3 regions of the Janthinobacterium sp. 61 genome follow, and region 3 is predicted to be linked to each of the others. Evidence: predicted binding sites of a transcription regulator. Region 3 holds the regulator's gene; each other region holds the start of a gene.
The links. Region 3 encodes sigma-54, which starts transcription at its own class of promoters, with help from an activator protein. Its sites were predicted from a motif close to TGGCANGNAANCTGCTTT; they were not measured.

Region 1 (3,273 bases), 2.5 Mb from region 3:
TCCAGCATGGCTTGCAGCACGGGCAGCAAGCGCGCATCGCTGCTGCCGGACAGCGCCTGCACGGCGGCCTTGCGCGTGGCGGCGTCCGGCGCATGCAGGTTGGCGCTGGCGATCAGCACCTGCAATAGCTGTTTAATGTCAGCATCGTTTTCCCGCGCCAGCGCCTTGCGGATAAGGGGGATTTGCGCGGGGTCAACGGCCTTTTGCAAGGCTTGCGCGGCCGCCAGGCGGGCGCTGCGCTCCGGCGCCAGCAGCTGCAAGCCGGACAAGGCGCCCGCCACGGCCGCGCGCAAGCGGTTGTTAACCATCACGCCATCGAGGCCATCGGGCAGCGGAACGCTCTGGCCGATGGCCGGGTCATACGCCTGCTCGCCGTCGACGACATACACTTTGCCGTCCGGCCCGGCATACAGGCCGTCGTCCTGCAAGGCTTGGAGCACCTTGGCAGCCTCGGGCGTGGCCAGGGCGGCGATCTGGGCGACGGCAGCGACCCTGGCGTCAGAATCGTCGGCAGCCAGCGGTTTGAGCAGTTCAGGAGAGATGGCGGCCTGCGCCAGCGAGGACAATAACAGGCAGACGAGGACCAGCAATTTGGGGATAAGCTGCATATGCATAGATACCATGTAGTAAAGCCGATGTCTTGATAAGTATCCTTCCCCCATAGGCAAGGACAGGGGTCAGACCCGGCGGGTCTGACCCCAGCTCTTTGCCTGGGGTTGCGATGACCATTCGACGCGCAAGCGCCTACAGCTTTTGCTTGCCCTCATTGCCCTTGATAAAGGGGCTCCACGGCTGGGCGCGTATCGGCTCCTTGGTTTTCCACACAACATTGAATTGCCCATCAGCCTTGATTTCGCCGATCATCACGGGCTTGTGCAAGTGGTGGTTGGTCGGGTCCATGGTCAGGGTAAAGCCAGACGGCGCCTTGACGCTCTGGCCGGCCATGGCGGCGATCACCTTGTCCGTGTCCGTCGATTTGGCTTTTTCCACCGCTTGCGCCCACATGTGGATGCCCACATAGGTCGCTTCCATGGGGTCGTTCGTCACCACCGAACCCGCGTTCGGCAACTTTTGCGCCACTGCATACGCTTTCCACTGCTTGATGAAAGCCGTATTCACGGGGTTCTTGACGGATTCAAAATAATTCCAGGCCGCCAGGTGACCGAGCAAAGGCTTGGTATCGATGCCGCGCAGCTCTTCCTCACCCACGGAAAACGCAACGACGGGGACGTCCGTAGCTTTCAAGCCCGCATTGCCCAGTTCCTTGTAAAACGGCACGTTGGAATCGCCATTGATGGTGGAAATGACGGCCGTCTTGCCGCCCGTGGAAAATTTCTTGATGTTGGCGACGATGGTTTGATAGTCGGCGTGGCCGAACGGCGTGTAGACCTCGCTAATATCGCTATCCTTGACGCCTTTGCTCTTCAGGAAGGCGCGCAATATCTTGTTGGTGGTGCGCGGGTAAACGTAATCCGTGCCCAGCAGCACGAAGCGCCTGGCGCCGCCGCCATCCTTGCTCATCAGGTATTCCACGGCGGGAATCGCCTGCTGGTTCGGCGCGGCGCCCGTATAAAACACATTCTTTTCCAGCTCCTCGCCTTCGTATTGCACCGGATAAAACAGCAGGCTGTTGAGTTCCTTGAACACGGGCAAGACGGATTTACGGGACACGGACGTCCAGCAACCAAACACCACGGCCACTTTATCTTGCGCCACCAGCTGGCGCGCTTTTTCCGCAAACAAGGGCCAGTTCGACGCCGGATCGACCACGACGGCTTCCAGCTTCTTGCCCAGCACGCCGCCCTTGGCATTGATCTCGGCGATCGTCATCAAGGCCACGTCTTTCAGCGACGTTTCGGAAATGGCCATGGTGCCCGACAGGGAGTGCAAGATGCCCACCTTGATGGTGTCGGCGGCCAGGGCTGCCTGCATGGTGATGGACGTGGCCAGGGCCAGGGCGCCGGCGGCGGCCGCTTTCAGGATGATGCGTCGTGACATGGGGACTCCTGTGATGTATTCGTGGGGGACGGACTGGGCATACGATGTTGTTAAAGCAGAATGCATGCCAGCACCAGCAGGCGTCCGCCATGGTGCACGCGGCTCTCTCCGCACGAAAAAAAACCTGGCTGCACAAGGACTGTGCAGCCAGGTTTCAAATTGCCGTAAAACGGTGCGCCGGACGCATTAATCCTTGCGCTTCAATCCTTGCGCGGCACGCCCCGCAAGCGGCGCCAGCCCTTGCGGCCCAGCGGAAACAGCAGCACGAAAGCGATCAGCCATGGCAGGATATACGCCATGGCCGTGATGGCGTTGGCCACGCCTTCCGACAGGTTTTCCGTGAAATTGCCCAGTGCGCGCTTGACGGGGCGCCAGAACGACTGCTTGCCTTCGGCACTGATGGCCACGTTCAGCAAGTCCGTATCGATGCGCTGCATCAACAGCGCATTGGCCGCCGTCGCCTGCTCCAGTTCCACTTGCACGGTGGCCAGTTCCTTGGTCACCTTGATCAAGGCATCGACGTTCACGCCCGAGCGTTTTTCCAACTCCTGCAATTGCGCCTGGTATTGCTTGAGCATTTCCAGGCGTTTCTTGCTGTCGAGCACAGGACGGCCCAGATCTTCCACCTTGGTGCCCTGGCTGGTAACGTCGCCTCCGGCCGCAACCAGCGCCACGAGCTTCTTGATGCCGGCGGGCTTGGCGCGCATGCTGATGCGCGCATGCACGTGACGACCGCCGTCTATGCTCGAGTCGAGCAGCAGACAGCCATTGTCCGTATCGGCCTTGCAGGCGGCGACCACTTTTTCATACAGGGGCCGCACTTGCGCTTCATTCGTATCGACGCCGACATTGTGTTCATACGCAAGAAACTCGCTGCCTTTTTCCTTGCCGTCGAGACGCGCGGCACTGGACTGGCCCGCGCTCTCTCCCTTGCCGCCGCAACCGGCCAGCAGCAACAGGCTTATCAAACATAGGGATACTTTTTTCATGATTTCTTTCGTCGAGTTATTTGTGCCGCGGCAGCAATTGAATATCGGGCAAATGCGCGGCCACCTCCTGCACCGTGGCATAAACGGTCAAGGATGCCACCACCTGTGGCAGCGGTGCCGGCCAGATTTCAGGCAAATCGCACTCCTCGGGCGCCAGCACGGGAAAGGCCAGCTGCTCCTGCGGCGGGGTGAAGGCGGCGGCGACACCGGGCTTGTTGCCACGCGCATCGATGCGGTACCAGCCAAACTCTTGCAGGTACACGGCATTCAAGCCATGCAGGCAAAA
Region 2 (3,273 bases), 2.4 Mb from region 3:
AGGGGGAAATAAAAGTGAGGGGATGTGAAAACCGGCCCCAGGGGCCGGCTGCAGACCTTACAGGCCCAGGGTGTCGATATCGGCCAGCGAGTCGCGGCCCTTGTCGGAAATGTCGTGGCCCTCGCCTTCCGCGCGCGCCACGATGTGGGCTTTCTTGCCCAGGAAATAAGCCACGTCCGAGTCCAGCTTGGTCAGCGGATCGACGGCGACAGCGCGCAAACCCATGATGCAGCGGCGCAGGAACAGCAGCTGTTGTGCTTTCTCGGTGATGGACAAACGGCCATCGCGTGCATAGCTGAGCAGCTTCAGGCCGGACAGGCGCTTGGCATTGCGGGCAACGCAAGCACTGGGGCGCTCGGTTTTGATGCCGCGTGCAACTTGCTCCAGCGCGTCATATTCATCGGTTGTTAATTTCTCGTTCTTCATTACTTTTCCATAAAAGGCCAGGTGTTCGGCCCCCATGGTACGCGCCCCGCTGCGCATCGGCAACAGGCAACGTGATTCAGCCGCCGCCCGCCTCACGGACGGCGTGCTGAAAATGCGCGTGGCGCGCGCTTATTTGTAGGTGCGCAGCAGCAGCCATGCCAGGCCGCAACCAGCCACAGCGCCCGCCAGGGCCAGCGCTGCGAGGTTTTTGCTGGTGATCACAGGGCGCCGGCCCAGGTAGATTTTGTTATGCAAGGAATTGCCCATGATGGTCTCCTGTACAAGAATTTTTATGATGTCTCATTATAAGAACAGAATCGTGACGGCCGCATGACACACAGCAGTTAGCGCTCTATTTGTATCCGCAAGGCAACGTTTATTGGCATTTTTGTTGTTTAAATGGCGTGGCAATCCCGCCGCCCGCGCAATCCATTTCCGACTAGAAATAAACAGCGCCCCGCAGTGGCATGCCAGCCTGGGTGCGCCCGGGTGCGCGACGACTTGCTCTTAACCCATCTTGACGGGCGGCGGCGGCGGCGTCGGTTCCTCGACGGGTACGGGATCCATATGCGGCGGCTGTTCGGGCGGCGGCGTCAGGGGATCGCCTTCTGGCGGCGGGATATCCGGTTCAGGCGTGCTGTGCGCACGCAGCGGGGCAGGACGGAATTGTGATGGCATGGTGACCTCCTTTGCCCCACTGTAGCCGATGACGGAAAAGACTGGCGCCCGCGAGCCGCACTACTCAAGCGTGAAAAAAACTCCCGCTGCAGGACACGCAATGAGCCTTGATTGGCCAATTGAGCTGTAATAAGCCTGCGCGTGTGAAGGCTGCGTAAAACGTCGATTTTTTTTACACAAACGCGAAAAACGGCAAGCCTGTTTTTATAAGCTGTTGAATTTAAATACAAATATTACATGGTACGAATTCTGCTCCAAGGGCGTATGAGGTTATCTGAGGCAGCCGCCACAGTGACCTGGTCCGATCAACCCTCACGCTGAAGGAAATGCCATGAAACCACTGTCCTCATTCCTGCGTTTCGCTCTCTCCGCGGCCGCCATCAGCGCCGCGCTGATCAGCGCTCCCGCACTCGCCGGTCCTTTGTTTACCGTCAACGAAGGCTCCGTCCCCGGTACCGCAGCCAATCAGGTTGTGGCCGACCGCATCAGCTTTGAATATCACGCGCGCGTCGAACAAACCATCGTTGGCGGTTTGGGTGGTGGCAACGACCCCTTCACTCAAACAGGCTTTCTGACCAAGGCCGCTTTCGGCAGCCCCACTGGCGGCAGCGTACCATCGCAATTGAATGCCCTCAATGGCTATGGCATATATGGCTTGTTTACCATTACCGGCCAGTCGGATACGCTGGCTGGCGGGATCCACGCCAACTTTCAAACCCTGACCATGACGCTATACATCGACCCCAACCAGGACACGTCATTGTCAGTCAGTAACGTAGCAGGCTCGCCAGTGAATGTGGGCGGCGCCTCCGGGGATGACTATGCGATCGTGACTTACACGCTCGATCTGGGCGAAGCCCACATTTTCGCCGGCCTGGCCCAAGGCGACTTCAAGGCCTTGCTGAACGCCACGCTGACGCCGCAAGGACAGTTGTTTTTCGTCAATCCCAACCCGTTTTTCCCGCTGGAGTCCCTCAGCGGGAATACGAACAGCTTCATCGGTGGCAGCCTGACCAACAGTTTCATCGCGATGGCCGACGGCGGCGGCCTGGAATTATTTCAGGCAGCCGTACCTGAGCCAGGCACCATTGCCCTGCTCGGCATCGGCCTGTTTGGCCTGGGCATGACTGCGCGCCGCCAGCAAGGCGGGCAGCGCCAGGCTTGACATGCGATCGTCCTCTTGAAAGGCCGCCGATGTCCTCAGCGGCTTTTTCGCTGCAGCCACCGGCAAACGCCTGGCGCTCACGCAGGCGTCCCCGCGTCGACCGGCGCCACCAGCAAGTCTTGCAGCGGCCGGCGCAAGGAACGCGCCTGGGCCGCCGGACCGGCGCCGATGCGGCCAAGGAACACGGCCCGCTCGACCACCACCGCACCCAGCACGGCCTGGCATTGCAGCGCCAGTTCCTGCGCCAGCTCCAGCATGCCGTCGGTGCGCGAAAAGGCCCGCCGTTCGCGCACATAACGGGAGAAGATCAGCGGTGTCAGTTCCGGCTGCAATTGCAGGCCCAGCTGCGTGGCCGCCAGCCAGAAGCGCTGCATGGCGCGGCCCGCCGCCACGTAATCGTCGATATGGCGCGGCGGCGCCTCGGCCAGCAGCGCGAAATGCGCAGCGCAGTACAGACCAGGCAACAAATCCATCTGCAGCCGGGGCGCGACGGTGCCCGCCAGCCAGGTATTGAAAAAATCCACGCGGCGCCAGCTGTGCATGACCCAGCGCATCAGCTTTGCCGTCATCGGGTCGACGCCCAGCGCCTGCTCCGGGATGCGGTCGTTGCTGAAGCGCGCGCCCCATTCGATCACGTCGCGGTGTACCTTATGCGCTTCGGGCATGGTCAGGCGCAGCTTCGCATTGTCGAACATCAGGCGCGCACAGGCCAGACGCACGCGCCAGCCTTCGAACCACTGCACAGTGTAGCCAAGCGGCAAGCTGGCAAGCAGCGCGGCCTTTTCGCTGGCGCGCAGGGGGCGTGTGCTGAGCCGTCGCCGCTGCACGCTGCGCTGCGGCAGGAAGGCTGCCAGCGGGTCGGGCAACATGCCGGGGCTGTCGACAAAGCGCACGTCAAACGTAGGCAGGGTGTCGGGCAAGCCGCCGCGTCGGCGCGCTTCCATGCGCATGCCATGGCTGCTGGCCGCCAGTGCCATGCTTTCGAGCAAGGCGCCCAGCGATAG
Region 3 (3,273 bases):
TCATCACTTTCTGGGCCGATCCTGGCAAGCTGGCCACCTTCCGCCAGAAGCGCGATGGCGCAGGCGACCTGTGGGTGGAGGGCGAGGCGGAGCGCGTGGAATACAACAACAAGACGGAAGTCGTGAAACTGTTTTCCAAGGCCAAGTTGACGCGCCTGGAAGGCACGAAGCCGACCGACGTGGCCAACGGCGCCTTCATCTCGTATGACAGCCGCAAGGAGGAATTTGCGATGGAAAATTCCGATAGCGGCACCAGCACCCCCGATGGCGGCAGCGTGCGCATGGTGATCCAGCCGAAGCCCAAGGCACCGGCGGCGGAGAAAGCGCCGGCCACGCCTGCGTCAGGAAATAAATAATGGACAATACTCGTTGCGGCAGCACCCTGATCGTTCGCGGGCTGCAAAAAACCTATGGCAAGCGGCAAGTCGTGCATGATGTCTCGCTGCAAGTCGAATGCGGAGAAGTGGTCGGGCTATTGGGGCCGAACGGCGCCGGCAAGACCACCTCGTTCTATATGATCGTCGGCCTGGTGCCGTCGGACGGCGGCAGTATCGATATCAGCGGCGTGGATATTTCCCGCCTGCCGATCCACCGCCGCGCGCAGATGGGCCTGTCGTATCTGCCGCAGGAAGCGTCCGTGTTCCGCAAGCTGACGGTGGAAGACAATATCCGTGCCGTGCTGGAAATCCAGACCGTCGAAGGCCGTCCCTTGAAGAAGGCCGAGATCGAGGAGCGCCTGGATAAATTGCTGGCCGACTTGCAGATTGAAAAATTGCGCGAGAATCAGGCGCTGTCGCTGTCTGGCGGCGAGCGCCGCCGCGTGGAAATCGCCCGCGCGCTGGCCACCGACCCCCGTTTCGTCCTGCTCGACGAGCCGTTCGCCGGTGTCGACCCCATCGCCGTGATCGAGATCCAGCGTATCGTGCGCTTCTTGAAGGAGCGCAATATCGGCGTCCTGATCACCGATCATAATGTGCGCGAGACGCTGGGTATCTGCGACCGTGCCTACATCATCAACCAGGGCTCGGTGCTGGCGTCGGGACGCCCCGACGACATCATCGCGAACGAGTCGGTACGCCGGGTCTATCTGGGCGAACACTTCCGTATGTGAGCCAATGAAACAATCATTGCAGCTGCGCACTTCGCAGCACCTGGCACTGACGCCGCAGTTGCAGCAATCGATACGCCTGTTGCAATTGTCTACACTGGAATTGCACCAGGAGCTGGAGCAGTTGCTGACGGACAATCCCTTGCTCGAACGCCTCGACGATCCGCTCGACCGTTCGCTGCGCCTGCTGTCCGACGGCGCCTTGAGTTCCACGGCCGCGCCGGCCGAAGCACCGCCCCAGCCGCCAGGCCAGGAGGCACCCGCCGCGCCGGCCGAAGCGGAAACCTTTGATGGCGAGGCTGGCGACAGCCCTGCCGCAGCGGAGGGCGGCGACAGCGACTGGAGCGAGGCGAGCAGGGGCAAGGCGCCCGACGACGAAGATTCCCGTCCGCAACTTGAAGCCCACCACTGCACCTTGCGCGAACACCTGATGGAGCAGATGCGCGTGACGGTGCTCGAGTTGCGCGACCGCGCGCTCGTCGAGCTGATCATCGACGCGCTCGACGACAATGGCTACCTGGAAGAGTCGCTCGACGACATCCTGGCGCGTTTGCCGGAAGAGCTGGAAATCGACGCTGACGAGATGCGTACGGCCTTGTCCCTGTTGCAAAGTTTCGATCCGCCCGGCGTGGGCGCGCGCAACGCGTCCGAATGCCTGGCGCTGCAAATCAAGCGCTTGCCGCACATCGCCATGGTGACGCGGCGCATGGCCCTCGTCATTGTGGAAAAACACCTGGCCTGGTTTGCCCAGCGCGATTTTAACAAGCTGAAAAAAGCCCTCGATTGCGATGATGAAGACTTGCGCGAAGCGCAGACGGTGATTCGCCAGTGCAACCCGCATCCGGGTGCCGTGTTCGCCTCGGACGTGTCCGATTACGTGGTGCCCGACGTCGTCGTCAAGCGCGCGCGCAATGGCTGGCAAGTCACACTGAACAACGACGTCATGCCTCGCCTGCGCGTCAACGCCATGTACGCCAACTTGCTCAAGCAGGGCAAGGGCGAGGGTGCCATGGGCGCACAGTTGCAGGAAGCCAAGTGGCTGATCAAGAATATGCGCCAGCGCTTCGACACCATCCTGCGTGTAGCGCAAGCGATAGTAGAAAGACAAAAGAACTTTTTCTCGCATGGGGCCGTTGCCATGCGCCCCCTTGTGCTCCGTGAAATAGCTGATACACTGGGTTTACACGAGAGTACTATCTCGCGCGTAACAACTCAAAAGTACATGCTGACCCCGCACGGCATGTTCGAGTTGAAATATTTCTTTGGTAGCCACGTCGCCACCGAAGCGGGGGGCGAAGCGTCATCGACGGCGATACGGGCATTGATCGTGCAACTGACAGGAGCAGAAGACCCTAAAAATCCTTTATCCGACAGTAAGATTGCGGACATGCTGGGGGAACAAGGCATGGTGATTGCGCGACGTACTGTTGCCAAATACCGGGAAGCGTTGAAAATTCCGCCAGTGAGCCTGCGTAAGTGTTTGTAAGTTTTTTTCGGTTCCTCTGCGGGCCGGATACGATGGACCGCACGAACCCGATCATCTTTAGGAGTGTGTATGAATCTCACCATCAGCGGACATCATCTCGAAGTCACACCAGCCATCCGTGAATACGTACAAACGAAGCTGGAACGCGTGAAACGGCATTTCGATCAAGTCATCGATATCGCCGTGATTCTGACCGTGGATAACCTCAAAGAGAAAGAAAAACGTCAAAAGGCCGAAGTCAATTTGCGTCTGAGTGGCAAAACTGTCTATGTGGAAAGTCTGGCGCACGACCTGTATGCCGCCATCGATATCCTGATCGACAAGCTGGACAGGCAAGTGATGAAGTACAAAACCAAAGTGCAAGGGCACGGTAAAGAGGCGATCAAGCATCTGCCAGACAACTCGGAAGAAGAATTCGCCGCCGCCTAAGCGGCCTGCGACTTTCAACCGGTTGTGATCAACTAAGGGCGCACATTGCGCCCTTTTTTGCGCCCGTAGCTGTTGAGCGCTATGTTCCCCTCACAGGCGCTAGAATGTGCCCGTTCTCACTTCTTTTCACTTTGCCATGAGCGACTTCGTCCAGACCTCCATCCGCAACCGCACGGGCCACATCGTGCTCGACCGCCCCAAAGCCCTGAATTCCCTCTCACTGGAGATGGTGCGCGCCCTGAGTACCGTT

Region 1: urtA (urea ABC transporter substrate-binding protein) is a predicted target of sigma-54. The motif match lies at 2,051-2,068, and genes of this name have one in related genera.
Region 2: pepA (flocculation-associated PEP-CTERM protein PepA) is a predicted target of sigma-54. The motif match lies at 1,343-1,360, and genes of this name have one in related genera.

What each region holds. Positions count from the first base shown of each region.
Region 1 covers NZ_PJMQ01000001.1:2,419,899-2,423,171, forward strand. Annotated here, with positions in the region: gene urtB (urea ABC transporter permease subunit UrtB) at 1-608, opposite strand, end outside; gene urtA (urea ABC transporter substrate-binding protein) at 745-1,998, opposite strand; gene CLU92_RS11045 (DUF4349 domain-containing protein) at 2,199-2,987, opposite strand; gene CLU92_RS11050 (transglutaminase family protein) at 3,004-3,273, opposite strand, start outside.
Region 2 covers NZ_PJMQ01000001.1:2,500,327-2,503,599, forward strand. Annotated here, with positions in the region: gene CLU92_RS11440 (hypothetical protein) at 58-426, opposite strand; gene CLU92_RS27785 (hypothetical protein) at 556-693, opposite strand; gene CLU92_RS27790 (hypothetical protein) at 934-1,104, opposite strand; gene pepA (flocculation-associated PEP-CTERM protein PepA) at 1,436-2,269, shown strand; gene CLU92_RS11450 (nitroreductase family protein) at 2,347-3,273, opposite strand, start outside.
Region 3 covers NZ_PJMQ01000001.1:4,897,750-4,901,022, forward strand. Annotated here, with positions in the region: gene lptA (lipopolysaccharide transport periplasmic protein LptA) at 1-356, shown strand, start outside; gene lptB (LPS export ABC transporter ATP-binding protein) at 356-1,111, shown strand; gene CLU92_RS22215 (RNA polymerase factor sigma-54) at 1,116-2,594, shown strand; gene hpf (ribosome hibernation-promoting factor, HPF/YfiA family) at 2,664-3,023, shown strand; gene CLU92_RS22225 (enoyl-CoA hydratase/isomerase family protein) at 3,160-3,273, shown strand, end outside.